Linked DNA regions of Butyrivibrio fibrisolvens. The protein of the gene in region 2 interacts with the protein of the main gene of each other region in a pairwise test. Links are inferred from orthologs where the notes say so. Each region holds a gene or a part of one and is shown on either strand. Other genes may lie near its edges.

What was found.
Region 1: the proteins of ligA (region 2) and leuS interact in binary tests that used the Escherichia coli proteins (3 or more experiments, as listed by UniProt). The link is inferred for Butyrivibrio fibrisolvens from one-to-one orthologs.

The regions. Positions count from the first base shown.
Region 1 is NZ_CP065800.1:805,778-822,227, reverse strand. What follows is about bases 5,159-8,203. They hold leuS (leucine--tRNA ligase), read right to left. Parts: upstream 7,866-8,203; coding sequence 5,451-7,865; downstream 5,159-5,450. Other genes in these bases: I7804_RS19240 (ABC transporter ATP-binding protein), read right to left, coding at 8,120-8,203; I7804_RS03310 (DEAD/DEAH box helicase), read left to right, coding at 5,159-5,396. Outside these bases: I7804_RS03335 (hypothetical protein), read left to right, coding at 1-77; I7804_RS03330 (helix-turn-helix domain-containing protein), read right to left, coding at 181-825; I7804_RS03325 (hypothetical protein), read left to right, coding at 1,111-2,187; I7804_RS03320 (hypothetical protein), read left to right, coding at 2,184-2,744; I7804_RS03315 (hypothetical protein), read left to right, coding at 2,722-2,910; more of I7804_RS03310, read left to right, coding at 2,997-5,158; more of I7804_RS19240, read right to left, coding at 8,204-8,773; I7804_RS03290 (PhoH family protein), read right to left, coding at 12,716-14,095; I7804_RS03285 (zinc-ribbon domain-containing protein), read right to left, coding at 14,428-16,347; I7804_RS03280 (LytTR family DNA-binding domain-containing protein), read right to left, coding at 16,425-16,450.
Region 2 is NZ_CP065800.1:2,952,763-2,969,148, forward strand. Bases 13,406-16,386 are described here. They hold ligA (NAD-dependent DNA ligase LigA), read right to left. Parts: upstream 15,908-16,386; coding sequence 13,904-15,907; downstream 13,406-13,903. Other genes in these bases: metA (homoserine O-acetyltransferase MetA), read right to left, coding at 13,406-13,664; I7804_RS12370 (pseudouridine synthase), read right to left, coding at 16,016-16,386. Outside these bases: I7804_RS12330 (ATP-binding protein), read right to left, coding at 1-2,838; I7804_RS12335 (diguanylate cyclase), read right to left, coding at 3,374-5,125; I7804_RS12340 (sigma-70 domain-containing protein), read right to left, coding at 5,198-5,941; I7804_RS12345 (zinc finger MYND domain-containing protein), read right to left, coding at 6,075-7,073; I7804_RS12350 (2-hydroxyacyl-CoA dehydratase), read left to right, coding at 7,558-11,856; I7804_RS12355 (hypothetical protein), read right to left, coding at 12,014-12,490; more of metA, read right to left, coding at 12,687-13,405. UniProt on the Escherichia coli protein: DNA ligase that catalyzes the formation of phosphodiester linkages between 5'-phosphoryl and 3'-hydroxyl groups in double-stranded DNA using NAD as a coenzyme and as the energy source for the reaction.

The DNA.
Region 1 (16,450 bases), 2.2 Mb from region 2 along the record:
TGGCGACATTCCCTAGATGCTCTGCCCTTGTTCTTGATGATATGAACTATATTATTAACAATGCTTCAGTAGAATAAAAAAGGACAATCCCTATGACTTATTTATATGATCAAGGGATTGTCTTTCTTTTTTCTGATTGTAAAGCAAATTGTTCTGGCTCAACAACCCTTTTATTATATCTTATCTGATAATCTTGACAGGGGTATCATCGCTTCTTTCCTTAGTAAGGTACTTCTTCTGCCAGCTCCACTTGCCGCAGACAGGGCATTTCATGTATCTGGTGCGTCCTTTATGCATGGCAAGGTTGGTCTGCCAATAAGTGGGTACGTGTCTGTCATGGCATTTCTGACACTCATAGTATCCGGCCTTCTGCTCTATACCTACAGCGATAAATGCAAATGTAAATATGATCAGCATTGCAAATACGATCAGTATGATCCTAAGAGCTGTTGACATCTCTACAAAGGATGCAACAAAACATAATACTATTCCGGCAACTGTAGCCGGTACTCCTATCAGGATCTCTAGACTTAGTAACTGTCTGTCCTTTTCCTCAACCTCTTTCCTCATCTGTAAAAGGTTCTCTTCAGCTTTCTTATTATAAGTTTCAGTCATGATTTTTTCACCCGACAGGAGTTCGTTGACGTTGATATTAAGTAGCTCACACAGCTCAAGCATTATACCTGTATCCGGTAATGACTTACCTGTCTCCCATTTACTGACAGCTCTGTCACTTATTCCAAGTTTCTCTGCAAGATAAGCCTGTGTCATCCCTTTCTCTTTTCTACATGATGCTATAAATTTTCCGATTTTGATTTGGTCCATATCGGGCACCTCCTTTCATGCTTCCACCTTACATTATCAGGATCTATTTTAACACGAACTGTTGGTTGACAGGGCGAAAACGCCCTATTTTAGCGGGGCTCCACCACTGGTTGAGTTGCTTTTGTCACTGCCGCTGCATAGAAGCAACCATCTTTTTCTTTGAAATAAAACTAAAATGACCCCTTGGGAAGGAGGCAGGGATTATTTGGAATACCTTTCTCTTAGCTCTATGTTATAATCTCTTTTATGAAAAAAGTGGAATTTTAAATTGGAGGATTTTGTTTTTTGGAGACGAAAAAAGTTTTATGGGGAATTGTAATATTTCTTTTGTCACTCGTTGTTATCTATAAAATTTGTAATATCTTTATTACCCCGGTAGATCCATTAGATCCATTAGATGTAATCTATGAATATGATGACCAGGAAATATCTGTAAGGAAGCTTTTTGAGGCATCTTATGAAGATCTCCATTATTCAGCTTATTGGTCTGTTACTGGATCGTATAGTGAAAGGACTGAATCTTATCATTCTTCTTATAGAGCATCAGGTTCATCACCATATGAAATACTCAATAAATCTATCAATATCAAATATGACCATTACTATAAAGATGAAGATAATGTGTTGGGAATATTGTATGGAGAATGTATTGAACCTTATTATGAGTTTACGTGTTATGGCGATATCGACGAACAAGGCACAATCTCAACTTACAGTTATTATGTAGGAATAATCAATGGATATAAAAAAACAGCTTACGGATACTCTGGTCATGAATATAGTGAACGTTTTGAAGTTGATAAAATTCTTATGCCTAACTTAGATAATTTGACAGATGTTTCAATTTATTTTGATGGATCAGTAGATGAGCAGGGACATTTTGTAGTGACATTTGTAGGAAATAAACTTCCTTGTATTGCACCTGCTTTTGGGGGGGATGGTTCATACTCTCCTTTTGATGAAGCTGAATATACATTTGATGCCCAAACAAGAAAGCTTGTTAAGGTTACGCTTAAAGATATATATTCATCTGGAGGATATCATGAAGAGAGTAGTTGTCTGGAACTGACAATTAACGATTTAGCCTATGGTGATTACGAAATACCAGATGTTCCCAATATGGTATGCGATAATTCTATCCTAAGTGGTGCTCTTACAGGAGAAGGAACATTTAAACCAAGCTCTGTTATTAGAAACGATGCTTCTGAAAAGAGCAGCCTTTCAAGTACTATTTCAAATATTTGGCAAAATGCTGTTTCCTCAATACCAAAAGAGGCATGTACCGTTGATGAGATTTCAGAAAGTCTTTCATATAATGCTATTGAATACGGTATGAACATTGTAAAAAAGACTATTATATGAATAAATATGAGAACGCTATTTACATAAGATATCTCATAACCCAGGATGAAAATGAAATAGGCTATATTTTAATGCCGCTTACAGTCTATAGTGCCCAGCTTTGCAACGAAAACAATATATTAATATTTGCTGGTGATGAATTATTTGCATGGGAAGATGGAACCATATGGATTAATCACAGGATTACCTCAAGTATTACTACAGATACATACTACAGGTTATACACAGATGGTATATTAAAGCTTGATCATAGAATTACCAGAGAATCAGATTTTTCAAGACTCTCAAAAACAGAAGAACTCTCCCTGTTTTCATATGGAGATTTTTCAGAATTACATAGATTTGTAAAAGAGCATTCTGACTCAGGTTATACTAGAATGGATAAGTATGAAATTCGAGAAAATGGATATTTTAATACTTATTATGTAGTAGAGAACACAACATATTCAAAGCATCTTTCAGAAGAATATGATCTGGCATTTTTATCTAGTGATTATGCTACTGAACTAACAGAAGACAATAGAGAAGAAAAAGATGCTACGTGGATTAATTTCTGATGAAAAAAGCGATGTATACGGCTATTATGTCATCGAAGATGAAAGTCATCCTGATGAGTATGGTACTATCTATGAGCTCCCATTCAAATCCAAGGATGCAGTCGAAGAGAAAACAGGTGATAATAGAAACGATACTGTTGTCGAGTGGATAAAGTTTAATGAATAATAGTAAAATAGAGAAAAATAGTTTCTTACATATTTTTCTCTATTTACTATTAACCCTTTGTAGCACCTGCCATAAGAGGACGAATCATGGATGTTTTTGACAGATACGCACCATTTGTTCAGGACTTTATCTATAGGAATAACTGGGAATCGCTCCGCGCAATTCAGGTAGCTGCGGGCGATGCCATTTTTAATACAGAAGATAATCTTCTTCTGTGTGCTTCTACTGCTTCAGGTAAGACTGAGGCAGCATTTTTTCCGATACTGACACTTTTTAATGAAGATCCGCCAGCATCTGTTGGGGCGCTGTATATAGGGCCTTTGAAGGCTCTTATTAACGACCAGTTTTCTAGGCTTAACGATCTGTGCGCGGAAGCTGAGATTCCTGTCTGGCACTGGCACGGCGATGTTAATCAGTCTCATAAGAATAAGCTGTTAAAAAAGCCTTCGGGTATCCTTCAGATAACTCCTGAATCTCTTGAAGCTCTTCTGCTTCATAAACACGGAGATATCGCAAGGCTTTTTGGCGACCTTAGATTTATTGTTGTTGATGAAGTCCACTCTCTTATGAGGGGGGACCGCGGAGGTCAGACTCTGTGCCTTATGGAGAGGCTGTCCCGCATGGCTGGGGTTAATCCAAGGCGTATAGGACTTTCTGCAACTATTGGAGATCTCGAACAGACCGGAAGATTCTTATCTTCAGGAACAGGACGCGGCTGCGTTATACCGAAGATTGAAGACAAGGGCCAGGTATGGCGACTTTCTATGGAGCATTTCTATATTCAGGGGCCTCAGGCTGGGGAAGCTGCGACGAAGTCAAAGAGAGCTCAGCAGATGGAAGCTGAGGGCGAGATTATTGATGCAGATGTGGTAAGCGCAGTAAAGCCGCAAGAAGCTCTACCTGAAATCAAAACTCTTCCATATATTTCACCGGCTACGGATGAAGCGCCCAAGGCTGCTGATCCCGGTATGGGTTATATCTTTGAACATACAAGGGGCAAAAAGTGCCTTGTCTTCTGCAATTCAAGAGAGGAAGCCGAGGCTGTTACCACAACCTTAAGGCAGTACTGCGAAGCAAAACATGAGCCTGAAAGGTTCCTGATCCACCACGGCAATCTGTCTGTATCCTACAGGCAGACCGCAGAGGAAGCCATGAAGGATGAAGAGTCTTATCTTACTACTGTTACAACTTCTACTCTTGAACTTGGAATCGATATCGGAAGACTTGAGCGCGCATTCCAGATGGATGCTCCTTTTACAGTATCATCTTTTCTCCAGAGAATGGGACGAACAGGAAGGCGTGATGATCCGCCGGAGATGTGGTTTGTAATGCGTGAGGACGAGCCTGAGGCTAGGGCTATGCTACCAGAGACTATTCCATGGAAGCTCCTTCAGGGTATCGCTCTGGTACAGGTCTATATAGAAGAAAGGTGGGTCGAGCCTCCTGTCCTTGACAGGCTCCCATACTCACTACTCTACCACCAGACCATGTCTACACTGGCTTCCGGAGGCGAGATGACTCTGGGAGAACTGGCAGGAAGAGTCTTGTCACTGTCTTATTTTCACAGGGTATCTACAGATGATTACAGGGTGCTGCTGCGACACCTCATAGAGATAGATCATATCCAGCAGACAGAAAGAGGAGGACTTATCGTAGGCCTTAAGGGCGAGAGGATCACGAACTCTTACAAGTTCTATGCGGTCTTCCAGGAGAATGTCGAGTATACCGTCAGGTGCGAATCCCAGGAACTTGGCACACTCTGCGCCCCGCCTCCTATTGGGGAAAAGATCGCTATCGCAGGTCGTACCTGGGTTGTAGAAGATATAGATCATAAGCGACACACTGTCTATTGCCAGATGGTTAAGGGTCAGGTTCCGGCATATTTTGGCGAATGCCCCGGTGATATCAACACGCATATATTAGAGCGTATGAAAAAGGTACTACTTGAAGATAAGGTCTATCCATATCTTATGCAAAATGCAAGGGCGAGGCTTTCACTTGGAAGAAAGAGTGCCAGAGCTGCAGGTATTACAGATAATCCTCTGATATCCCTTGGGGGTAACATGTGGGCTCTATTCCCATGGCTTGGAAGCTATTCATTCCTTGCGCTGGAAAGGTTCCTTAAAATCAAGTGTGCTCCGTATCTAGCACTTAAGGGTCTTGATTCTTCACGCCCGTATTTCATCCAGTTTACTATGAAAGCTGACAGGAATACTTTCTTTGAAGTTGTCTGCGATATGGCTGATGAGCCACTTGATGCAATGGAGCTTCTCTATCCTAAAGAAGTCCCTGTGTTTGAAAAATATGACGATATCCTTCCTGAAGAACTTGTACGAAAAGGCTTTGCATATGCAGTTTTAAATAAAGATGAGATGCTAGAGAGGGTCAGATCCTGGAGAATATTTATCCAAGAGAAAGTAGGAAGTAAGACAAATAATAAGATTACAGATAACACTCCCGGACATCATTTTCAAAATCCTTTTTAATAGAAAATCAGGCACCCCTTTTGTTTGAAGTGGGGTGCCTGAATAATAATTATCTTATTTTACTACGATATTAAGGATCTTGCCCTTAACATAGATTACCTTTACAACGTTCTTGCCATCGATGAACTTGTTAACAGAGTCGATTGCTTTAGCCTTCTCAAGTGCACTCTCCTGAGTGTCATCATCTGTAAGCCCTACAACGCCTCTGACTTTACCATTAACCTGAACACCGATCTCGATAACGTCTTCTTTGCAAAGAGCTTCTTCATAAGTAGGCCATGCTTCGTAAGCAATTGTTTCGTTATGTCCAAGGAGGCTCCAGAGCTCTTCACCTGCATGAGGGCATACGCATGAGAACATCTTTACAAATCCTTCGGCATATTCCTTAGGACATGTTCCCTTGGTTGCTTCGTTCATGAAGATCATCATCTGAGCGATAGCTGTATTAAATCCAAGTGTCTCAAAGTCGTGTGTGATCTTACGAACAGACTGGTGATAAAGTCTTGTAAGTCTGTCTGCATTATCCTCAGAGATGTTATCAGGATTGGAGAAATAGTTCCAAACCTTGTTAACGAATCTTCTAGCACCTTCTACGCCCTGATCAGACCAAGGCTTGGAAGCTTCAAGTGCACCCATGAACATCTCGTAAAGACGAAGTGTATCAGCGCCATACTTCTCAACGATATCACTTGGGTTAACTACGAATTCTGGGAATCTCTTACCCATCTTGATACCGTTAGATCCAAGGATCATACCCTGGTGTACGAGTTTCTTGAAAGGCTCGCTTACTGGAGAAAGACCTTTCTTGTAAAGGTACTTGTTCCAGATTCTTGAATACATAAGGTGTCCTACAGCATGCTCAGGTCCGCCTACATAAAGGTCTACAGGCATCCAGTGCTTAAGAAGTTCCTGGTTTGCAAACTCGTCCTTGTTATCAGGATCGATATATCTGAAATAGTACCAGGAAGATCCTGCAGAACCTGGCATTGTTGAGGTCTCTCTTGTTCCTTTTATGCCGTTATGATCATAATTCTTCCAGTCTGTCGCATTATCAAGAGGTGCTTTACCATTTTTGCCCTTATAATCTTCAAGTTCAGGAAGCTCAAGAGGAAGTTCATCATCATCAAGTACGTGGATTGAGCCGTCTTCAAGATATACGATAGGCATTGGCTCACCCCAGTAGCGCTGACGAGCGAAGATCCATTCACGGAATCTGTAATTAACAGTTCTTCTTGCAACGCCCATCTTCACAAGCTTATCTGTGATAGCTTCTTTTGCTTCTTCTACTGTAAGGCCGTTGAACTCTTCTGAATTCATTAGCTTGCAGCCCTTGCCAAGATAGTCGCCCTTTTCGAAAGCGTGCTCTGATACGTCACCGCCGTCGATAACCTGGATCCTTGGAATGTTGTGAACCTCAGAATATTCAAAGTCTCTCTGGTCGTGGCTTGGAACTGCCATAACGGCACCTGTTCCGTATCCGCCAAGTACGAAGTCACCGATGAATACAGGAACTTCTTTGCCATTAACAGGGTTTATTGCATGGATTCCCTTGAGCTCACAGCCTGACTTAGTCTTGTTGAGCTCAGTTCTGTCCATCTCTGTCTTCTTAAGTGTCTCGGCTATATAAGCTTCAACTTCTTCTTTGTTCTCAATTCTAGGCATGAGTTCCTTGACTGTCTCTCCGTCGGGAGCAAGTACCATGAATGTAATACCGTAGATTGTCTCGATACATGTAGTATAGATGGAGAAGTCTCCGCCTCCTACGATCTTGAAATCAACCTCAACACCTTCAGATCTGCCGATCCAGTTCCTCTGGATCTCCTTGGTAGACTGTGGCCAGTCGATCTCATCAAGACCAGAAAGGAGCTCTTCTGCAAATGCCTGCTGGTCGATAACCCACTGCTTCATGTTCTTACGAACTACAGGATATCCGCCACGCTCTGACTTACCATCAATAACTTCGTCGTTAGAAAGAACTGTTCCGAGTTCTTCGCACCAGTTAACTGGCATGTCTACATACTTGGCATATCCGTCAAGATAGAGCTGCTTGAAGATCCACTGTGTCCAGTGATAGAAAGAAGGATCAGATGTCTTAACCATCTTGGACCAGTCATAGTCGAATCCCAGCTCTTTGAGCTGACCAGTGAAGGTCTCAATATTTTTCTCAGTAAATCCGTTTGGATGATTGCCTGTTGATACAGCGTACTGCTCAGCCGGAAGTCCGAAGGAATCGTATCCCATTGGGTGAAGGACGTTGTAGCCCTGCATTCTCTTCATACGTGATACGATATCTGTTGCTGTATATCCTTCAGGATGTCCTGCGTGAAGACCTACGCCTGACGGATACGGGAACATATCGAGTACGTAGTATTTGGGCTTAGAGAAGTCCCATACATCTGTTTTGAAAGTTTCATGCTCTTCCCAATATTTCTGCCACTTGGGTTCTATGGCTTTCGGATTGTATTCCATTGCGATCTCCATTCCGGCACCGGTGCTCTTTTTTATAAATATAAAAGCGCCCTGCTCTATACTAATCTAATAAAAAGCCTCGGAAGATGGTGTATGTTCCAAGGCATCAAAAACTGTCGTAATTGTAGCAAATTAAAGCTTTACTGTCAAAAATAAATGAACCCTGGGGACGTAGGTAAGGGACCTTTTTTGATCTCTTAATTACGCCCTAAGGGATCTTTTTGTAAAATGGTCCCGTACCTACGTTCCAGGGATCATTGTTCGAAGCTGTATACGTTATCAGCAACGGCCATTGTTGAATCTCTGTGAGATACGATTATCACTGTCTTATCCTTGGATGCTTCCTTGAGAGACTTGAGAATTATGCCTTCATTAAGGCTATCGAGGTTACTGGTGGGCTCATCAAGGAGTATAATGTCAGCATCTGCAAGGAAGGCTCTGGCTATACCTATCCTCTGGCGTTCCCCGCCTGATAAGGTGTCTCCAAGTTCTCCTACCTGGGTTTCATACTTATCAGGGAGGCTCATGATAAAGTCATGAAGTGAGGCTTTTTTGGCAGCATCCTGTATTTCTTCCAAAGTGGCATTGATCCTGCCAATACCTATATTGGCAGCGATTGTATCGTGGAAGATATAGGTATCTTGTGTTACATAAGATTCGAGATGTCTAAGGCTCTTTGTCTGTACATCTTTAATGTCTTTAGATCTTTCCTTATCTTCAGCTTTTGGCATTAGCGAATTGATTCGCTGCAATAATGTCATGCGGTTTTGCTTTTCAACTTTTTCAGCTTCAAGAGTTGCCTTTTTTCTGGCTTCTTCTTTTTGTTTTGCAAGAGCTTTGGATTTTTCAAGGAAGGCATTTTCATGCTCTTTCTTGACCCTTATCTGCTCTTCCTTGGCAGCCTGCATAGCTTTTAGCATCTCGATCGCAGTCATTGGCTTTGGCGGTTTTGGCTCTGCTGGTGATTCATTATCTGCAGGATTTCCTTCAGTTATAGCGCCTTTGTTTGTGGCGCTTTTCTGCGATTTATCAGCTGTGTCTGATCCTTTTAAGCCGGTATTATCTGCATTTGGCGATCTATCTTTGGAATCAGTGCCTGAACCTTTATTAACATCCTTCTGATCTTCATTTCCGGCAGTAGGATCAGTATCACTTGCTATGATCCTTACGCTTCCAGCTGAGACATCCCAGAATCTCATTAGGAGTTTTAGAAGTGTTGACTTGCCGCAGCCGGAAGGACCGTGGATTCCCAATATCTGGCCTCTTGGGAAGCCTATACTTAAGTCTTTTAATACAGGCTCTTTGCCATAGGTGAAAGATATATTATCGGTATATATACTCTCAACCTTGGGATATAGGCATTTGCCATCCGTATTTTCCGAAACAACAGGAGTTTCTTTTAACAGATCAAGGACTCTTGCAGCACTTGCCATAGTCTGCACCAGGTTGTTGGACAGATTGGAAAGAGCGATCACTGGTCCAAAGGAACTCATGATGGCTACTACTGCGATTATTATATGTCCCGGATTTTCAAAGGTTGCAGATCCTGCATATATGACAGCAAGGAGCATGATCCAGGACGATATCTGGATAGTTATATCTGTTACTGCGGTTTGGTCACCCTGATATTCGGACAGTTTCCTGGATATAGTTGTAAGTTTTGTGGATTTATCTATAATTGCCTTTTGTCTTATTTCGCCGCTTCCATATTGGATCGTCTCATCAAGGCCTCTAAGGCTTTCAAGGACGTAGGAATTAAGCTCTCCAAAGTTCTCTCTATATTCCCTGCCTTCATCACTTCCACGTTTTCCGTTTATAACAGGGATCACGACTCCAACAACTATATATGCTATAAGAGCGATGACTCCGGCTATGGGATATATGCGCCATTCGAAGATCACCATTATGATCGTCATGATAATAGCGATAAATACAGGCGATATAGTATGTGCATAGAACACTTCCAAAAGCTCTATGTCAGATGTGAGTATAGCAATTATATTGCCCTTGTCTCGTCCTTCGAGCTTTGCCGGTGACAGTCTTCTAAGAGCAGAGAAGACTTTGTGCCTTATAAGCGCAAGGAGCTTGAATGCAATAAAGTGGTTACAGTACTGCTCTGCATAGTGGAGTAATCCTCTAAGAACTGCCATTATTACAAGTGATATAGCAGCTGCTCTGGAAAAAGATATGGCGGTAATATTGCCGGATACGCTATCTGCTGCAGCACTTCCTCCTGCAAGGATCATAGCTGCTCGCACCGTCAGGAATACAGCGCATAAAAATCCCAAAACTCCAAGAGTTATCGCAAGGATCATTATAGGCATAAGCGGTTTTACCAAAGAGGCAAGGTCTTTTATCGTGCGCAGATTCTTTTTATTTCTATCATTCTTGCTTTCGGAGATAGGAACCTGTATAGCTGCTGCATTGCCGGATGTCGCTGCAGCCTTGTGAACCGGCATCTTGCCTGTCTTACACTTGCCGCCGTTGTAATTTTCAAGTTTCTGCTGTGCATTAAAAAGCAGTGCATAGCTTCCGAAGTGGTTCATAAGATCCTTATGAGTTCCCTCTTCTTGTATGCATCCATCTTTGAGCATATATATCTTGTCAGCATCTACTACATTAGCAAGCCTGTGAGTTATAAGAATAACTGTGTGATCCCTGGCTATATCCTTAATAGCCGTCATGATCATCTCTTCTGACTCGGCATCTATATTGGAGGTTGCTTCATCGAAGATATAGATGTCGGTATCATGTAGAAGGGCTCTTGCTATTGCAAGTCTTTGCTTCTGGCCGCCTGAGAGGTTTGACGCGTTTTCAAGGATCTCCATGTCCAGAATATTCTCAGCAGCATTACTATTTAGTGTTAAGAGATTTACTTTCTTAAGCGCTTCTAGCATCAGCTCGTCGGTTATTGTATTGGCTGATTCATTATGAGCAGATTTTTGTTCTGTAGATTCATTACTTGCACATTCTTTATCTTTTGATCTGTTGCACCCTGCGATTGCCAGATTGTCTCTGATAGTACCTTTGAACAGGATTGCTCCGGATGAAACAAGCGTTATATTCTTAAAAAGCTCATTTTCTTTTATTAAAGATATCTCTTTGTCGCCTATCTTGATGGAGCCCTGATAATTCTTTTGCCTGCCCATAAGAAGAGATGCAATGGTGCTCTTGCCGCTTCCTGATACGCCGACTATAGCTGTAAAGCTTCCTTTGGGGATCTTCATGTTTACAGCTTTAAGAACAGCTCCTTTTTCCTTCTGTCTATTAATAAGACCTATATCATCAGGATTATCAGAGGGTGACAGTGCTGTATCTGTGACAGGAACTTTTCCAAAACTTACAGCTTCTTTATTACTGGTTTCTTTATTACTATCATCTTTATTACCAATATCTCTATCACTGCTATCTTTATCATTAGTATTTTTATCATAGGAAAAAAATACCTTGTCAAAAGTTATGCAATCAGCATCCTCTGGAAAATCCTCTTCCCCTTCCGCCGGCTCTTCAAGATCCAGAAGGTTAAATATCTTGTCACTTGCGGCCATTCCGTTCATAGCTATGTGGAAATATGAACCAAGCCTCCTCATAGGAAGGAAGAATTCTGCTGCAAGTAGGATTATAGTAAGCGCTCCTGAAAGCGTGATACTGTTTTTGGAATATTCTGATAGTGATACGATGATACCTGCTGCTGTGCCGCCATATGCCATGATGTCCATGACACTTGTGGAGTTGAGCTGCATAGTCAGAACCTTCATTGTGACATTCCTGAAGTGTTCGGATTCGCCATCCATCTTATTGGCTGCATATTGATCGCTCTGGTAGATCTTAAGAGTAGTAAGACCTTGAATATTATCAAGGAAGCTGTCTCCAAGGCTTGCATACATGCTCCAGTATCTGTTAAGAAGCCTTTTTGCGATCTTCTGGACTACAACTATTGAGATTGGGATAAGAGGAACGAATACAAGGAGTATGACAGCTGCCCGTATACTGATAAAACAAGTGACAATAAAAAGAATGACAGGCGCTATAAGTGCATAGAAAAGCTGCGACAGATACAGTCCAAAATATGTCTCTAACTGATCCACACCCTCTGTCATAAGCTGTGTTACTTCGGCTGATGAAACCTTCTCCTTATAAGAAGAACCAAGACTTAGAAGTTTATCATATATCTTCTGTCTCAGAATCTTCTTAACATCTGCACTTGCGTTAAAAGAGCTTTCTGTTTCTTTTTTGTCAAAAATAAATCTTAGAACTATACAAATAATCGCAGGAACTATATATTTAATAAATGAACCTGCACTAACGGATGCTTCTCTTCCGTTAATCAAAGTCATGCCTACAGTCACGACTTTAGAGATTATACTTGATATACAGATAACGATCACTATCTGACTTATAAGACCAAGCACCTTCCATATGATCTGTTCTTTGATATATTTAAGCGCATCTTCCAGAAGTTCCAGCAGTCTTTTCTTGATCATCCCCAACGCTCCCTATATTGATTTTATATATCAGATTTAGGTTATATCTTATATTTTAACGATATTCCATACCATTATCAATTCGAACATTCTTACTTACTATATCTATTTCATATTTTGTATTGTATATTAAAACTTTATACTTGGGCATATCAGCATGCCCAACTGAGAACCCGCAAAAAGCGTCCATGCCTTCAGACACAGACGCTTTTTGCACACTATACTGTTAATACTGCTACTCAGAGCAGTAAGACTTTGACTAACTTATAATAATTATTATTCGCTACACTTGACTGGAGTTGTAATAATCTATATTCTGTCTGCATCATCTAAGGCTTTGAGAATACAACGCCTATCACGTATATTTTATAATCTCTTGATCGCATCCATTGCAAGGCTGGATCTTTCGCATTCTTCTGCGGACAGGGTCAGCTGCCAGCAGTAAGGGCTGTCTTTCATACACTTGGCTGCATAGGATAGGCCGTTAGTTCTTTTATCAAGGAAGGGCTTATCAATCTGGTTGGGATCACCAAGGAGTATTATCTTGGTATCCTTACCTGCTCTTGTGATGATACCCTTAGCCTGATTAGGGGTCATATTCTGAGCTTCATCTATGATGAGATAGGTCTTGGCAATGGAGCGGCCTCTGATGAAGTTAAGGGCTTCTGTCTGGATGATGCCTCTATCGAAGATCTCAGCTATCTTGTCAGAAAGTTGTTCTTCGTCTTCGTACCTTTCTGCTTCATCGGAGTCAAGGATCTGTTCAAGGTTATCGATTATAGGCCTCATGAGAGGAGCTATCTTCTCCTGCTCGTCTCCCGGAAGGAAGCCTATATCATCATCAAACTGTGCGTTTGGACGACATACTATGATCCTTCTGTATTCGCCGGTTACATTGTTGAATACCTTCTCAAGGCCTACTGCAAGTGAATAGAAGGTCTTGGCGGTGCCGGCCATACCTTTTATTATTACAAGAGGTGCTTCTTGAGCACTTGCCATAAGGGCTTCCTGCATGAAGTACTGTCCTACGTTTCTTGGGGTTACTCCGTAAGGCTTACACTTTTTGTACTTTAAAGGTACGACTTTGCCATTATGTATTCGTCCAAGAAGTGACTTCCTGTCTGACTGATCCGGCTTTAGTATTACAAATTCATTTTCATGGAAAATAAGTTCGACTCTTTCTCCCTGCTCGTCTGTATCATACAGGCATTCTACAGGTATCCCGTCTTTTTTGAAATTGTCGATCTCTTCTTCAGGTACAAATACTTCATTTCGTCCTGTGTAGAGTTCGTCTTCATCTGTTATCTGCTCTGTTGTGAAGTCTTCTGCCTTGATACCTATGATATGGGCTTTGATCCTAAGCAGAAGATCTTTGGTTACCAGTACTATCTGCTGGCCTTCCTGGTTTTCAACTATAAGGCCCTTACATACCTGGAGGATTCTGTTATCTGCTTTGTCATCAGGAAGGTCTTCCGGAAGCTCTACATTTATGCAGTTCTTTTCAACCCTGACACTTCCTCCTCCTTTTAGTTCAACTCCTTTTAATAGATCCCCGTTCATCCTCAAGTTTTCAAGATAACGTACTGCAGCCCTAGCATTAGCTCCTTTCTCACCATCTGCATTCTTGAGTCTGTCAAGCTCTTCGAGTACTACCAGTGGAAGTACAAGGTTATTGTCCTCGAAGCATTCAAGCGCGTACGGAGCCTGAATCAGAACATTAGTGTCGATTACATATGTCTTCTTCATACGTGCAGATTCCTCCAATCTCCCTATTTAAGAAGAAAATCTATGTCGCGCCCCCTGAAATGCGCAAAGGACATGACACAGGAGAACCCTGTTTCATGTCCTTTTTGGAAATTGCATTCTATTTGATAGACTTGCAAATATTTTCTTCTTCACCATATTTTCATTATATACAATACATTATTCCGATACAAGCTGTTATTTGTACCAAAAAATAATTGTTATACAAGATATAGTGGTTTTGAAAGCTTTATTTTACAGTAGCTATAGGTTTGTACATTATTATGTTCCAATTTACACCACAAGTTACATATATTCCAAAATTCACCAGTTCTTTAATATGTATTTATGTACGTAAGTGTTGAAGCGCTTGTTTCGTACTGGTTTCCAACCTGACAATAATAATAACTATCAGCTATCTTGGTTGTTTTTTTGGTATCTGCTCCGTAGTAGTATAAGGCTTCATCTTTGCAGTAGACAGCACCTTTTCCGGTTATGGATATGTCTTCTACCATTGTATCCAGTCGCTTTAAGGATTTATCTTCATCATTTCTAACATACAGATCGTATATACTGGAGTTTCCATCGCTTTCCAGCAGATCTACGACAAAATAGTATAAATTATCATCTATATAAGGTGTTGCTTTGAAATACAGGCTTTCATCCTTTGGGACATCGCGCAGTATCAGGCGGTCCCCTTCTTGTGATGAAAGATACATATTTCTGGTCTTCTGACCTGAAACATAGAATAGATACCTTTTTGCATATATACCGGATATGGAAGCGTTGTAAGCTAGAAGTTCATAGTCTGTGATTTCTTTACCGTATTCTATATCACACATATAGACGCAGCTTATACCGTTATCATCAAGGGCCTGGATCATTAGCTTGCCTCTTTGCAGAGCTTCCTGTATCTCTATAACTTCTCCAAAAGGAGATTTGTATATTTCTGAGGATCCAGTGTTATAATACTGAGTCTTGTCTTCTTCCTCATCATCAGGTTCATAGTAGTCAAAAAAAGTTACATATTCGGAATAAATATCTACATTTTCTGTCTCTCCGATGTCTGTTACAACACCGTTATCATAGGAGTACAGATGAAAGGTATAATCGTCAGTATGTTCACCTTTGGTTGCATAAGCGATATGTGTTATGTCATCTGTGATCGTTGTTGATACCAGATCAGTGACGTCTTCTGCAAGCTTTTCTGTCTTGATGCCTTCAGGTGTTATATCGCACATATACATATCTGCGCCTTCAGTCAGATAATTTTCGCCTTTTAGATATACCAATTTGTCATCTTTTCCTGTAGGGATCATAGCAACATCATCATCTATAAGTCGGAGTTTTTTGGTAGCAGTATCGTAATGGTATATCTCGTAGGTTGCGCCCATATATAAACCTGTTGATAATGTCACATTTTTAAGATTTCCTCGCTGTACTGTGATAAGATGAGAGCTTTCTGTGTTATAGAAGGTGTTGATGACGAGTATATCCTTACCATCCATAAGATATTCGTTACCATTATCTGAATAGATGTATATTTCATCACTTAAGGTGTCGTACAAAATAGAGTTGTCATCACCTGATGTTGTAAAGTATCCTTTTACTTCTTTGGATATAAGTGTAGATCTTTTTTTATTTTCATCAGGATCATTAGTTATATCTTTGGTGGCTATAGAGTACAAAGATCCGCAGATTGTAGTCTTCTTCTGTTCAAGGTCTGTTATGTAATATATCCTTGTAGTATCCGGGTTAAAAATAGACAGATAATAGAATTCGCAGTCTTTAACCAGCGCTTCATCCACTGTTGCCAGTTTAAGAGAAGGAGCATCATCCGTTACATCGGTATCTACATAGATAACACCTTTCTCGCAATAGGTTATACCATTTATATATTCTGGTATCGATTCATCTACTGTTTTATCCTTGGATATATAGTATCTGTAACCTATGATCCCTGCTACTAATGCTATTACTAATATCACTGATATAGCAAAGATTACTTTTGTTTTTTTATTACCGGATTCTGTATTACCGGTATCATTGATACCGGAATCTTTGATCTTGGTGACGTTAACCGGCGCCTCTTTTTCATCTACTGCTTCTGATCTACCATAGCTAAAAGGTACATTTTCAAATGTATTGTAATAAGTTGTGTTGTCTTCCTTATGTCTTATGAGTACCGGCTGACCACAGTAAGGGCAGAATTTAATGTTATCCGGTATATCTTTCTGGCAGTTAGTACATTGCATTTTAAACTTAACCTCATGTTGCGAGCAAAGAAAGAGGCTAATGGTTTTTAAGTTTGAAAATGGAACACTTTCAAACTTTATGCCTCACATTCCTTGTAAAATA
Region 2 (16,386 bases):
AAAGGCATTGGCAGATACAGCTATAATAGGTATGGTCTTTGAATCCTCTCTGCCTGAATTTCTTATGGCTCTGGCAGCAGTAAGGCCATCCATTACAGGCATTCTGATATCCATAAGTATTGCTGCAAGTGTTCCCTCCGGAAGGTTTGTATATGTATCAAGACCTTCTTTGCCGTTCCAGGCTTTTTCCACTTTGACATTCTCGCTTTCAAGGATAGCACATACTATATCCATATTAAGCTCATTGTCTTCGCAGTACAGAACAGTCTTACCTTCAAGGCTTTTTTGCTCATAATCTTCTTGCAGATCATCGAGCATGGCTCCTGCGCAGACATCAAATACAAAGACAAGAGTCACTATCGTTCCTATATTTTCTTTACTCTTAATATCAATTCTGCCATTCATCTTCTCGACGATAGATTTGACAACAGAAAGCCCTATTCCTGTCCCTGCATGATCTGTCATCTCACCTCTGTCTTCCTGCGTGTAAGCATCAAACATCGTCTTTTGAAAATCGCTGCTCATTCCGATTCCGTGATCCTGAACGCTTAAGGTATATTCGACCTTGCCATCGTCTATCATGCTGCTGGTCAGATCGATCTCGATAGTACCGCTTTTACGTGAGAACTTAACAGCATTGGAGATAACATTTAGTATCGCCTGTTCAAGTCTGCTATAATCGATCATTGTCGGAAGGTTTACTATTTCTTTTCTTCTTAATATAATTCGTATATCTCTTTCTTTTGCAAAGGTAAGTGCAACATTTTTAAGGCTGTCAAAGACCTGTCCGGGATCACACATCTGAGGATTTAGTTCTATCTCGACTCTTCCCAGATTACTCATTGCAAGTGAATCGTTGATAAGCAGCTCCAAATAATTGGCACTGTCTTCTATCTTGTACAGATAATCCAGATTGTTTACCGAATTTATACCATTTCGAATAACGCTTCTGGTAAGCCCCAGTATCCCGTTAAGAGGCGTCCTCATATCATGGCTCATATTACTGAAAAATCTCTTCTTGGCTTCAGACGCTTTCTTTTCTCCATCAAGCGCTGTAGACAGCTTCTGGTTAAGATCTTCAACCTTACGTCTGTTTCTTTTGCCAATATGATTTATGATCACCAAAAAGAAGATGACAAGACCTGAAACAATAACTACAAAGCCGTACATAGGGTTATCATATATGAAGGCTCTAAAGGTCTTCGGTGTGTAATTGTCAATATCATATCTGCTGATGATCTCAGCTCTTTTTTGCTGAGGAAAAGAGTTACATGCTTTATTAAAGATTCCTATAAGGAAATTGCCACAGCTACTGTTAACAGCCATGCAAAAGCGCAGATTTCTATAAGATATATCTTCAGCAACAAGTGCATTGGTCTCTTCTTGTCCGACAAGCACTACTGCGCTTTCCAAGGGCAGCATTGTACAGGCTTTGGGATGAGCTACAAGATAACGCCTTGTAGCTTCTAAAGAATCAAGGAATACAACATTATCAGTATCGCTTAGGCTTTGAAGTATACTATCATTAAAGATTCCGTCTCCATGTCTTTTTACGATCGTATCATAAGAATATTCTTTATCATTATGGACACTGGCAAGAGAGGTATCAAAATAGGAATCACACTCGTAATATCCTCCCATTTCGGACCGGCCAAAATCCGATATAAAGTCGATCACTATATCTGCTCTTTGCTCATTATAAGCATTTATATATTCAAATCTGTCAGATACTTCATAAAATTCATATGAAAGGCCTATACTGTCAAGTATAGAAGTTGTCATATCTACAAGGATACCTGATGGTTTACCGTTTTCATCGAGATAAGATAATGGACAGTTATCGGGATTGACCAAAAGAGTAAAGGTTCTGTTATTAGTTATAAGAGAATCAAGATAGAGTTTCTCTGTGGATGTGAATGTAATATTACTAGTGCCGTTGCCCTGATAATACTTGGACATAAGTGACTCTTTAAAGCCTGCATCAACAGTCTCTATCTGAGAAAGAGCATGATTAAGACTGTCCATGAGGTCACTATTATCAAGTCCTGTGGCAAAAAACAAATAGCTTGGATCAAACTGTGCCAAAATTGAAACTCCGGGAAAGTTATGGGAACTTCCGGAAACAAAGGCATCAATATCGCCGTTTTCAAGAGCAGCAATTAGATCTGCATCACTGTCATAATAATATCCCTTGTAGGTAAAATAATTCGATTCTGCAAAATCCCTGACTTTGTCAACATATGTAGTCCCTCTGACAATTCCAAGCCTTATGCCTCTCCATTTGGAATAATCGCCGGCAAGAAAAGTTGTATCGCCATTTTTTACAAATATGGTCGTATACTCCATAGCAATTGGCACATTGCAAAAGATGAGCTTATCAGCCCTTTCCTGTGTCCAGGTTATACCGCCTATAAGGTCGATCTCGCCCTCAACAGTCATCCTGTACAGATCAGAGAATGCTATATCTTCATCATCTCCTATATATTCATAATCCCACCCGGTATAGGTTCGGATCTTTTGAAGATAATCATAGCAATAACCGGAATATCCATAATTCTCATCATACATCTGAAAGCCGTCTATCATAAAATATCCAACTTTAACTGTCCTTGTCCCTATTTTTCCGTTTTTGTAATTAGCTATATCAGAAGATGGCGCTATATCTCCATAGAAATTCGCCTCTACCGGTTCATCATCAAGCTTTTCAGCTTCCGGAGGCGCAGCTTTGGAATATCTTATAGTTTGCGGCAATGCAAAAGAAACAGTCATGATAATAACTGTTATAAGACAAAGCATAGACTTTAAGATCTTAGACCTAAGACTATTATTTACTCTCATACTGTGCTAACTAAGCCAATCCTTAGTTCTGGGAGTTTCATAAAAATATTATGATCATATTAAGAACGATAAAAATCCTTTTACCGCCTACGTCATATAAATATATCGGAGAAAGAGTGAAAAAAGATTATTTTTTAACAATAACAAGTAAAAAACCGTCTGCATAAAGCAGACGGCAAGAATTTAAAGTACAGTGCAACTGGCTGCCATTTTACAGGCCCTATAGCTTTGCGTCATAAGCTTTCGCTTATTTTGCTAAAGATTATCTCGTGGATTCAACGTAGTAAAATATAACAGATTTTTTTAAATAAATCAACACCTTTTTTCAAAAAACGCGAAAATCCCGCATTTTTTTATTGTGTAATATTTACAAAAAATGACCACCGGTTTTCTTTAGTTTCCCAGGTCAGAATGTACAAAGCCTTATATTGTAGCACTAACAAAGGGTTAATTCGTCTTAACTATTGAATAAGTTTAGCAGCAAATAACAAGATAGATGTCAAAAACTATTAATCCTTCCATCTGTCCAAAGATATCAGTCAGTGCTGAAAAACACACAATTTCTTCCGGTTTTTTTGGCATGGTACAAAGCCTTATCCACCCTTTTATATAATTCCAGAATATTATCGTTTGGAGACATACCGGCTATACCTATAGATACAGTTAGTTCCGGAACCGGATCATAATCTTCATCACAGATATCTCTTCTGATACTCTCAGCAAGGTCAAGAGCCATGGTCTTGGTGATATTACGAGCTACGATCATGAACTCTTCACCGCCCCATCTTCCGGGAACACAATCATCATTCATGTAATTCTTAAGAATGCCTGCAACCTTTCTAAGAACAATATCTCCGGTGTCATGTCCATAAGTATCATTGACTTGCTTAAAATAATCTATATCCATAAGCAGGAAGAAAATCTGATCGCGGCTTTGACGACCTTCTTCAATAAAGCTCTCCATTATTTCTTCTATCCTGCGCCTGTTATATATTCGGGTCAGATCGTCAGTTAGTGCCTTTTGAGCAAGATTTTTGTTAAGTCTTTCGAGTTCTCCTGTTGTCGCCTGAATAAAGCTTACAAGGCGCTCAACCATGGATATTTCACCACTCATTTTCTTCTGGGTGAGCCTTGGAAGAGCCATTACAGGGATTCCTGCAGGAGCGTTCTCTCTCATACCAATTGAAATAAGAGTTGCATTATGGATATAGATTTTTTTGCCAATCCTTATGTATTCACCAAATGTATAGAATCCGGACGTGCGAGCGATCTTATCAAAGGGTGATATTTCGCAGTCAATATCATCTCCCCAGAAACTCATCCTCGTCATGCAGGAATAGATCCATATCGCCTGAGGCTGGAATAATCTGATCTTGTCCTGAGCTTCGTATACACTGTCCAGGATGGCTACAGGATCACCATAGCCAAGTCTTACTATATCACCGTTTCTTAGTTCTCCGCCAAGGTAGAGAGTTCCGTCACTGGCACATTTTAAAGAGATCCTGGCAACGTCAACACCATATTCACTATACATAAGCGGGAATTCCAGTGCATTTCTGGAAAAAGAACTGTCATTTTGAATTTTCAAATACTTTTTGTATACATTAAAAGCAGGCTCGCCGTCTAGTTCATATAGCTTCTCAGACTCGGCCTTAGTGACTGTCATCGAATGACCCAGTTCCTTCCAGCCAAGTGCATAAGCTGTACTGATATGAAAGTCCTCACCTGAATACAATACGCATACTATACCAAATAGGGATATTCCATCTTCATTAAATACAAAGGTATCACTTGTATCATCATACTTGGCAGCAGCTGCGCCGAATACAGCCACAGATTCATTACACTTTTCGAGAGCATCAAAAAATTTCTGAGCATGGAGTCCTGAATGAGTTGCAACAATTACTTCTACAGCTTTTGCATAAGGATCGCTGTCAACCATTTCTTGCATGAGAATGCCGTTATCAAACTCGCTCCTATCCCTGCAATCATATATAATTGTTTTAATCTTAGTCTTTTCAAAAAAAGATATGGATATCTGAATAGAACGATCTGTAAGATGCCCATCCTTGATCTCTCCACAAGAACTGGAACCGGCAATTTTGATTCCCGGGAAAAGAGATTTCAAATATGATACCATCTCCATTGTCTTATCAAGCTGAGCATATCCAAAATAAATATGAGCAAGAACCTGAAAATCCTCATGTTCCTTTGCATATCTTCTTGCTTCGTCAAAAGAGTTGTCCTTTTTGCTATTACTCACGATTTCATACAAAAACTGTTTCATAATGCCCCCGAAGCTTAATTGTGAATTTTTTCAATGGCCCTATTTGACTACTGAATCATTATCAGATCAGATTCATTCTTCGTTAAAATCTATATCTTCTATGTTATTGCCTGTCATGCGGATAGCTTCGATGATATCATCTTCTGTAAGGTCAGTTTCTGCAGCAAGTTCTTCTACTGTTACGCTTCTTCTAAGCTCTTTGGCAAGTTCTGCTGCTTTGTCAGCAACCTTCTGAACGTGTTTGACAGCCTTTTGGCCTCTGGCATCTTCATCAAGATTATCAGATATAAGCTCTTCCATCGCATCCATCATCATCTTGGTAAGGAAGCTTTCAGCTTCTTCAGGTTTCTCTATGGCATCAAGCATTGTGACACCGGATGTAAGTACCAGATTGCCCTCACCTATAAGATCTTCGATATATACGCCCTGTTCGGCATACATCTTGGCAACATCGGGAACTGTAGGAAGATAGATCTCTATAAGCCTGTTTTGTGCTGATTTATCTCCTGACATTGCAGATATTGTAATACCAATCTTCTCACTATCCGTTACTTCCGGAAGTTCTGATAAGGATTCGATATAATCTTTAAGATAGTTGTGTTCTTCTTCTGTAAGGAATTCTTCAGGGTCAGCCGGTGTTCCTATACCAATTCCATGTTTCTTAAGATAATCATATACAAGCGCAAGCTGATCATCAGATAGTGAAAGCTTATCAAAAGCTTCTTTTACCTGCTCCTTAGAAACAATACCTTTCTGCTGTCTTCCAAGATTAGTAACATCAGCAAGTAATGCGGCAAATTCTTTTTCTTTATCCATATATCAATATTTCCTATTCTGTGTATAATTAATTTTCTAACTCAAACTTTATATTTGAGCATGCAATATATTTGGTAAAAAGTCTTCGTTATCAGCTCAAAACGAAATATATCAGTAAATCGTGCAAATGTGATCATTTCTCAACATGAACATGAGTAAAGAGGTGATCCTGACAATACTCATAGGCTCCTTTACACTTGGAGCAGTATCTGAACTCAAGGTTTGGATCATCAATCTCTGTACGTCCGCATACGGCGCACTTATGATGTGCAGATCCTGGAGCTGTCATGCGCTGAGCCTTTTTAGCATTTTCAACATTATGTCTGAATTCTGTTCTTCTTCTTACTTCTGAAGGTCTGTATCTTCCGGCCTTTCTCCTAAGTCTGCTGGAACGGTCTCCAAAAAAGAAAATAACAAACGGAATGAGTGAAGCTATAAGCACTATGATACCTGCTATGATACCGCATCCGCCTATCCATCCTGTCATAAATCCATACTGCGCAAAAGCTCTTATCAAAGTTACAATAGACATTACAAATTTATATCCATAAAGAGCTGCATATGCAATTCCAAGCCACTTCATCTGGATTGGGATGATGAACATAAGAAGTACAGTCGCATCCGGGAATGTTGCAGCATATGCAAAAAAGATAGACATCGTAATATAATAAGGAATTGTGCAGCTTCCGACAGCTGTGCCTATAAGCTGCAGAATCTGAGAAAATGTCTCACTTTCTGCACCTAATGAAAGTCCATATAAAGCATATGCTCCATAGAGGACAAAACCTGCAATGATAGTGATAATAAATCCAAGGAACAGGTACAGATTGTATTTAAAATCTCCCCAGGCGCTTTCCATGGTTCTGCCGATTGGCATATAGAAAAGCAAGATAGAGATCGCATACAAAAGAAAATTATCCTGAAGTGGTATAAGGATCCATGTTACAAGTCTCCAGATCTGTCCATGAAGGATCATGTATGGATTGAAGCTGATATAATTATCAACAAATAACGGATCTGCCTGGCTTCCCATAAGACATACCATATATCCTATGGCATAAACGATCATAAGTTTGATCGTAAGATCTCTGATGGCATATCTGCCAAATTTTCTTTCAAGTTTATTGAACATAATGACCTCTTAAATATTCATGTATTTATCGCCAAAAATCCATAGAAAATACAAACTAAAAACAAGTGCTCATATTTACATATGCGCGATAATAAAACTTAATGTGGCAATATTAAGCGCAGTCGGTAAGTACTTACATCCCACTGCGCTTCTTCATCCTTGATTTTAGCATTTATTGTATTTTCTGTAAATGAATAGCGCAAATATTTCTCAAACACTTTATAGTTTTTTAACTTGGATTTTTTAACTATAGTAAAGTAGCACATTGAAAAAATACCGGTCATGTTTTATAATCACTAAGAATGTTTTTAGGGATTTCCTTTTAATAAGAAATTATAGTTGAATATGAAATTACAATTATGTGGCAGCATCAAGATTAACGCTAGTGTACTGACTAGGGACGCTGCCGCCGTTTTTTGTTAAGAGACGATGTGTAATATTACAGTTATCTTCGGCTTTTTGGTAATTTCATTCGGAGGTTTAGATGATTTCAAAAGACTACACACTTGGCATTGACGTTGGATCTACAACTGTAAAGGTTGCACTTCTTGATCCGGAACATGAACTGATTTTTGCTGATTATAAGAGACATTACGCCAATATACGTGAGACTCTTGCCGAGCTCGTCAAAGAGGCTCAGGCCAAAGTTGGCAACGTTACGATCCATCCTGTGATAACAGGTTCAGGCGGTCTTAATCTGGCCAAGCATCTTGAAGTTCCATTTGTCCAGGAAGTTGTTGCTGTATCTACAGCACTTAAAGAAATTGCTCCTAAAACTGATGTTGCTATAGAACTTGGCGGTGAAGATGCCAAGATCATATATTTTGAAGACGGCAATGTTGAACAGCGTATGAACGGTATCTGCGCAGGCGGTACAGGTTCATTTATAGACCAGATGGCATCTCTTCTTCAGACTGATGCGGCCGGTCTTAATGAGTATGCCAAAAATTACAATTCTCTGTATACCATCGCTGCAAGATGTGGTGTATTTGCAAAAACTGATATCCAGCCTCTTATCAATGACGGTGCTACCAAGGAAGACCTTGCTGCATCCATATACCAGGCAGTTGTCAATCAGACTATCTCAGGTCTTGCCTGCGGTAAGCCTATAAGAGGTCATGTTGCATTCCTTGGTGGTCCTCTTCACTTCCAGTCAGAACTAAAAAATGCTTTTATCAGGACTTTAAAGCTTGATGATGAGCATACTATAGATGTAGACAATTCTCACCTTTTTGCTGCTATGGGTAGTGCTATGAATGCCGAGGAAGCTATTTCTTATGATATGAATGAGATGGTTTCCAGACTTTCCAAAAAGATCCATATGGAGTTTGAAGTTGCCAGAATGGAGCCTCTTTTCCCTACTCAGGAAGATTATGATGCATTCAAGAAGCGTCAGGATCAGTACAAGGTCAAGACTTCACTTCTTGACAATTATAGGGGCAATGCATTCCTTGGAATAGATGCAGGATCTACAACTACCAAGTGTGCTCTTGTATCAGAAAACGGTGATCTTCTGTATTCATTCTATTCAAGCAATAACGGTTCTCCTTTGCAGACTGCCATTAACTCTTTGCAGGAGATATATAAGCTGATGCCGGAAGGCGTACGTATAGCCCGCTCCTGTTCTACAGGTTACGGCGAGTCTCTCATGAAGTCAGCATTCCAGCTTGATGATGGTGAAGTTGAGACTATCGCTCATTATAATGCAGCTGCATTCTTCGATCCCAAAGTCGATTGTATCCTTGATATCGGCGGTCAGGATATGAAATGCATCCGTATCAAGAACAAGGCTGTTGATTCAGTTCAGCTCAACGAAGCTTGTTCTTCAGGCTGCGGTTCATTTATCGAGACTTTTGCCAAGTCTCTTAATTACAGTGTTCAGGATTTTGCCAAGGAAGCTCTTTTTGCTAAGCATCCTATCGATCTTGGTACCCGCTGTACTGTATTTATGAACTCTAAAGTTAAGCAAGCCCAGAAGGAGGGTGCCGGTGTAGATGACATCTCTGCAGGTCTTGCATATTCTGTAATCAAGAATGCTCTTTTCAAGGTTATCAAGGTGTCTGATGCCAAGGAACTTGGAAGTAACATCGTAGTTCAGGGTGGAACCTTCTACAACGATGCGGTTCTTCGTGCATTCGAAAAGATAGCCGGAGCAGAGGTTATCCGTCCTGATATCGCAGGTATCATGGGCGCTTTTGGTGCTGCTCTTATCGCAAGAAACAGATTCATGCAGAATCCTTCTTACGAGACATCAATGCTCACAATAGATCAGATTAACAGCCTTGAGTACTCTACATCTATGGCTACCTGCCAGGGATGTACCAATCACTGCCGCCTTACAGTCAACAAGTTCACAGGAGGAAGGCAGCACATCTCAGGCAACCGCTGTGAGAGAGGTCTTGGCAAGGTCAAGAACGCTGATGGAGTTCCTAACCTTTTTGATTGGAAATATAAGAGAGTATTCGGCTACAAGCCACTTCCTGATAGCGAAGTAACAAGAGGTACTGTAGGAATCCCGAGAGTTCTTAACATGTATGAGAACTATCCTTTCTGGCATACCTTCTTTACTAAACTTGGCTACAAGGTAGTATTGTCTCCAAGATCATCACATCAGATCTATGAGATGGGTATAGAATCTATACCTTCAGAATCCGAGTGTTATCCTGCCAAGATCAGCCATGGTCATGTAGAATGGCTGATACACAAGGGAGTTGACTTCATCTTCTATCCGGGAATTTTCTATGAGCGAGAAGAAGTTAAGGGGGCTACCAACCACTACAACTGCCCTATTGTTACATCATATTCTGAGAATATTAAAAATAACGTTGAAGCTATCACATCAGGTAAAGCGCGCCTTCGCAATCCTTTCATGGCCTTTACCTCTCTTGATACTATACTTCATTCTCTTTATAAGGAATTCACAGAGATTCCTAAAAAAGAGCTTGCTGAAGCAGCAAAGCTTGCATGGGATGAGCTTTCAAAGTGCCGTGAAGATGTTAAGAAAAAAGGTGAAGAAACCCTTAAATGGATGGAAGAAAATCATCGCCATGGTATAGTCCTTGCCGGTCGTCCATATCATATAGATCCTGAGATCAACCATGGTATACCTGATATGATCTGTTCTTACGGAGTAGCCGTACTTACAGAAGATTCTATCTCACATCTTGGAGCTCCTGAAAGGCCTCTTATCGTATCAGACCAGTGGATGTATCACTCAAGACTTTATGCAGCAGCAGCTTACGTACGTACACGTGATGATCTCGACCTTATCCAGCTCAACTCATTTGGATGCGGTCTTGATGCTGTTACCACAGATCAGGTTGCAGATATCCTGAACGGATCTGACAAGATCTATACATGTCTTAAGATTGATGAAGTTAACAACCTCGGTGCTGCAAGGATCCGTGTAAGATCACTTCTTGCTGCTATCCGTGTACGTGAAGAAGAAGGCAAGCATGCTACAGTTCGTGACTGTGCTAACCACAGAGTTCTCTTCACCAAAGAGATGAAGGATGAAGGATATACTCTCCTGTGTCCTCAGATGTCACCTATACACTTCGATATATTAGAGAGCGCTCTTCGTGCCTGTGGTTATAACCTTATTGTCATGCAAAATGACAATATGCATGCCATAGATATGGGTCTTAAGTATGTTAATAATGATGCATGCTACCCTTCTCTTTGGGTTGTAGGTCAGATCATGGATGAACTTCATTCCGGCAAATATGATCTTAACAAGACAGCAGTTGTAATGTCTCAGACAGGCGGCGGATGCCGTGCAACCAACTATGTGGGATTCATCAGAAGAGCTCTGAAAAAAGCCGGAATGGAACAGATTCCTGTTATATCCTTCAACCTATCCAAGCTCGAATCCAATCCGGGATTCAAGATAGACTTTGAGATGCTCAAGCGTGCTGCATACGGTGCTGTATTCGGAGATATCATGATGAGATGTATCTACAGAATGCGTCCTTATGAGAAGGTCAAGGGTTCTGTTGAAAAAGTTCATCAAAAGTGGCTTACAAGATGCAGAGAATTTGTATCTAAAAAGAATATAAATGTTACAACTGATATGGTTAAATTCCAGAAGATGTGTCGTCTGATGGTTGAAGATTTTGATAACATCGAGATCACAGATGAAGTTAAGCCAAGGGTTGGTATCGTAGGTGAGATCCTTGTCAAGTTCGCTCCTGCTGCTAACAATCATCTTGTAGATCTTCTCGAAGCAGAAGGCGCAGAAGCTGTAGTTCCGGATCTTCTGGACTTCATGCTCTACTGTTTCTACAACCAGATATACAAGGCTGAATATCTTGGAACCAGTAAAAAGACTGCTAAGGCAATGAAAGTAGCCATCTGGGCTCTTGAAAAGCTTCGAGGCGGAGCAACAAAAGCACTTAAAGCTTCCAAACATTTTGAGGCTCCAACAAGTATCTACAAGCTTGTAGAATATGCTAAGCCTATCGTAGATATCGGTAATCAGACAGGTGAGGGATGGTTCCTTACAGGTGAGATGATCGAGCTTATCACAGAAGGCGTTGGCAATATCGTCTGCACACAGCCATTTGGATGTCTACCAAACCACGTTGTAGGTAAGGGCGTTATTAAAGAGCTTAGAAGACATTATCCGGGATCTAATATAGTTGCAATCGATTATGATCCGGGTGCTTCTGAAGTCAATCAGCTCAACAGGATCAAGCTCATGCTCTCTACTGCTAACAGGAAGCTTGCTGACAAGAAGACTAAGGAAAACAATACTGAACATGATGAGAAAGTCGCGATCTGATCATTAAACTGATCCGGTCACACATAACATCAATATAAAAAGGTTCTGCCGCATATAATAAGTAAGCGGTAGAACCTTTGTTATTGTAACCATATGTCAGCTAATTAAAATCCGCTATATTAGCTGCTCAGCCATTAGCACTATCTGACCTTTTTGATCAAGCTTTCTGGTTAAGTTTTTCAATATTATCAGCCTGACGCTCAATTGCAAAATCTGTAGAACGAAGCTGCATCTGAACCTTCAGTATCTGTTTATGTATATCATCACACTTATTGTAGAATTCCAAGATCTTTTCATCACTGACTTTAAGGTGTTTTTCTGCAATTGCACCAGGAAGTACAAACTTCTTGACCACTTTACCGAATTTGACTTCGATATATTTTCCGTCCTGAGAAGAAATTTTTCCTTCTCCAAACTTTTCATGCTCGACTTTTAAGCCCTTGGCGCTCATCTCACCAAGTTCTTCTGACTGTTTGTTAAGAGAATCAAGAACTTCTACATATTCATCGCGCCGTCTGTGAAGCTCTTTCATCTGGCGATCAGCCTCTTCTAAGAGCTCCCTTGTCTTTTTGGTTTTCTTTCTTGCTTTAACTTCCTTCTTTTCTACCTGTTCCTCCTCAAGATTGAGAGCCATAATATAATCTCCTTTCAGGGCCAGTTTGCGGGCTATGAAATATTATTTACTGAGTATCAAAAAGTACAAACACCATATATATATTTTAAAACTTTCATAGGCGTTTTTCAAATATATTTTTACGGTATTTCGATAACCCATTTAAAAAAGACTGCCTGCAAAGACAGTCTTTCTCATAACAACTATATATCTATTCTTATTTACCATTATCAGTTTTTTCTGTCAGTGCCTTTGATGCCTTGACAATGTTATCAGCATCGAGTATCTGTCCCCACTTATATGGAGTTGCCTGATATACGTAATAGTTAAGCCAGTTAGAATACAAGAGGTTGCAATGCGCTCTCCAAGTAAGCCTTGGTTTATTATTCGGATTATCATCCGGATAATAGTTTCTTGGAAGCGGAGTTCCAAGCCCCTTCTTGGCATCACGCTTATACTCACTATCAAGTGTGAAGCGGTCGTATTCTGCATGTCCGAAGCTGAAGATCTGTCTTCCATCCTTGGTCATGCAGAGCATTGCTCCTGCTTCATAAGACTCTGCCAGTACTACAAGCTTATTGCACTTGTGAATATCATCGATCGGTACTGAGGTATATCTGCTATGAGGAATGTAGAATACGTCATCAAATCCTCTAATAAGCGGAACCTTCCTGTTGAGCACTTTGTGAGCATAGATTCCAAATAGCTTTTGAGGAAGTTGTATCTTCTTAAGACCAAAGTGATAATAGCAGGCAGCCTGCGCACCCCAGCAGATATGAAAAGTTGATGTCACATGTTTCTTGGTCCATTCAAAAATCTGACACAGCTCATCCCAGTAATCAACCTCTTCAAACTCCATCTTCTCAACAGGTGCACCTGTTATGATCATTCCGTCATAATGGTTGTCCTTTAATTCATCAAAGGTATTATAAAAGCTGTTTAGATGTGTTGTAGAGGTGTGTCCGGCTTCGTGTGTACTTACTCTCATAAATGTAACATCTATCTGAAGAGGAGTATTAGAAAGAGCCCTAAGAAGCTGAAGCTCAGTATCTTCCTTAAGCGGCATAAGATTAAGAATACATATGGACAGGGGTCTGATATCCTGATGCATGGCCCTGTTCTCATCTACTACGAATATATTCTCTTTCTCAAGCTGCTCTCTGGCAGGAAGATCGTTCTGAATCTTAATAGGCATAACCTTATATCTCCATTCTGATATTACTTTTTATTTTAAAATGCTTATGACAGATCCTGTACCTTTTAAATTACTCCTTTAAAAAAGTGCTGCTTTAAAAAGTACTGTTTTAAAAAGTACTTCTTTAAAAAGCGCTATCTTCCTAAAGTACTGCTGTCTTAAGGCACTTTAGTAATAGTATTACAGCAATTATATATTAAAGTATTTAATACTGCATATATTTTTTTGCTATACCTTCATTAACTCTGAACTTTTGATAAAAACTCTTCTTCAGTTATGATCGGAATTCCAAGCTCTTTGGCCTTCTTGTTCTTGCCTGAATTAGAAGCAATATCATTATTGATAAGTGCGAAAGTTTTCTTGGATACGCTTCCAGATACGCTTCCACCATGGCTTTCGATAAATGCTACCATAGCATCTCTGTTGGCAAACTTTTCAAGACTTCCGGTTATAACATATGTCTGACCTGCAAGTTCACTTGAGGATTCTACAACTTCCATATCAAAAGTAAGACCATAATCTTTAAGTCTTTCAAGAAGTCTTATATTAGAATCTTTATGGAAAAAGTCATGGATGCAAAGTGCTGTAGTCTCTCCCACATCCTGAACTTCAACAAGCTGATCAACTCTTGCATGCATAAGGTCGTCTATACTGTTAAAAGCTTTCATTATTGTCTTAGACGATGTTTTTCCTACATTTGGTATAGAAAGTCCTGTAAGCAGTCTGAAAGGTTCATTGGACTTAGAAGCTTCTATCGCATTAAGAACGTTATCAGTGCCCTTTTCTTTGCCTATAAGACCTTTTTCAATAAGTTCCTGCCTATAGTCCTTGAGTAGATATATATCAGCTATATCATGAAGGTAGCCGTTCTCTATAAGGGTTCTGATATACTCTTCACCAAAACCTTTTATATCCATGGCGTCACGACCTACAAAGTTGATGATACGTCTTTCAAGCTTGGCAGGACAGTCATCATTAGTGCAGATCATATCCGCTGTATCAGGCTCTCTTACAACCTTGCCGCCGCATACAGGGCAGACATCAGGAATCTTGAATGTCACAGAATCAGCAGGATTTTTGGAAGCTACCACGCTTCTTATCTTAGGAATGATCTCGCCTGACTTATATACAAGAACTGTTCTTCCGATACCAATACCTAGATTGTCGATAAAGTCCTGGTTGTGAAGAGTAGCTCTTGAAACTGTAGTACCACAAAGTCTGACTTCAGAAAATACCGCTGTAGGATTAACTCTTCCTGTCATACCAACTGACAGCTCTATATCTTTGATAACAGCTTCCTTCTCTTCCGGAGGATACTTATATGCAATATGACCACTTGAATACTTGGAGCCTGCCGGAAAATCGTCTCTATAGGCTATCTGATCGATTTTAATTACAGCGCCGTCTATATCATACGGGAGAGATCCTCTTGACTCTCCTATAGCATCAATCTGTGCAAGGATCTCATCATCTGTTACGCAGACTGCAGATGGGACAACCGCCATCTTAAGAGCCTTCATCTTCTCAAGGCCTTCAGAATGAGAAGCTATCTGCGGATCAGATCTTTGTATATTAAAAATAAACATAGAAAGGCCACGTTCTCTTACCATTCCGCTATCAAGCTGTCTCAGAGTACCCGCAGCACAGTTTCTGGGATTAGCAAAAGTCTTCTTGCCATGAGCTTCCTGAATTCTGTTGGTCTTGTCGAAATCCTCATGACTCATATATACTTCGCCGCGCACTTCAAGCGAATTAAACTCAGAGGATATACTTCTTACAACATCCGGTATAACAAGTGCATTGGAAGTAACATCTTCACCAATAAGGCCATCTCCTCTGGTTTCTGCAAGTGTAAGCTTACCATTTTCATAACGGATACTCATAGAAAGTCCGTCTATCTTGTGCTCTACGCAAAAACGCACATCAGGGTGCATAGCTCTTACGTCGTGAACCCATTCAAGTACTTCTTCTTTGGAGAAGACATCCTGAATAGAGAGCATAGGAACATCATGCTCAACTGTAACACCTGCAGTTCTCTTGACAGAACCGCCTATGATCCTTGTAGGTGAATCCTTAGATATAAGCTCAGGATGCTCTTTTTCAACAGCTTTAAGCTGAAGCATAAGCTGATCATATTCATAATCGCTTATTTCCGGAGCATCCTGATTATAGTAACGATCCATGTGATACTTAATAGTCTCACACAGTTTATTGTATTCTTGTATTAAATTAGTCTCTCCCAACGGTTAGTCCTCTCTTATCTATATCCAATGAAATAAAGGCCCATATCCCTGACCAACATTCAATAAATATATCTTTTATCTATAATTTTGTACTGCATCTAACACAGGTTAATTAGATGCAGTATCTTTCCTAAGTCCGCACTTTGAATAAAGCGTTGTAAGCTCTCTTCCTGTAACTTCCCTAAGTTCTCCAGGCTTCATGCTGCCAAGCTCAATATTTAATACTCTGATACGCATAAGTTCTCTTACATTATAGCCAAGAGCCTTACACATACGTCTGATCTGTCTGTTAAGACCCTGAGTAAGGATGATCCTGAATGAATTTCTTCCGGTCTTAACGACCTTGCATCTTTTTGTAGTAACATCAAGATCTTCAATGTATACTCCACCGGCCATCTGACGCAGAAAAGCGCCATTAACTTCCTTATCAACCCTTACAACATATTCTTTCTCATGATTGTTGGATGACTTCATCATTC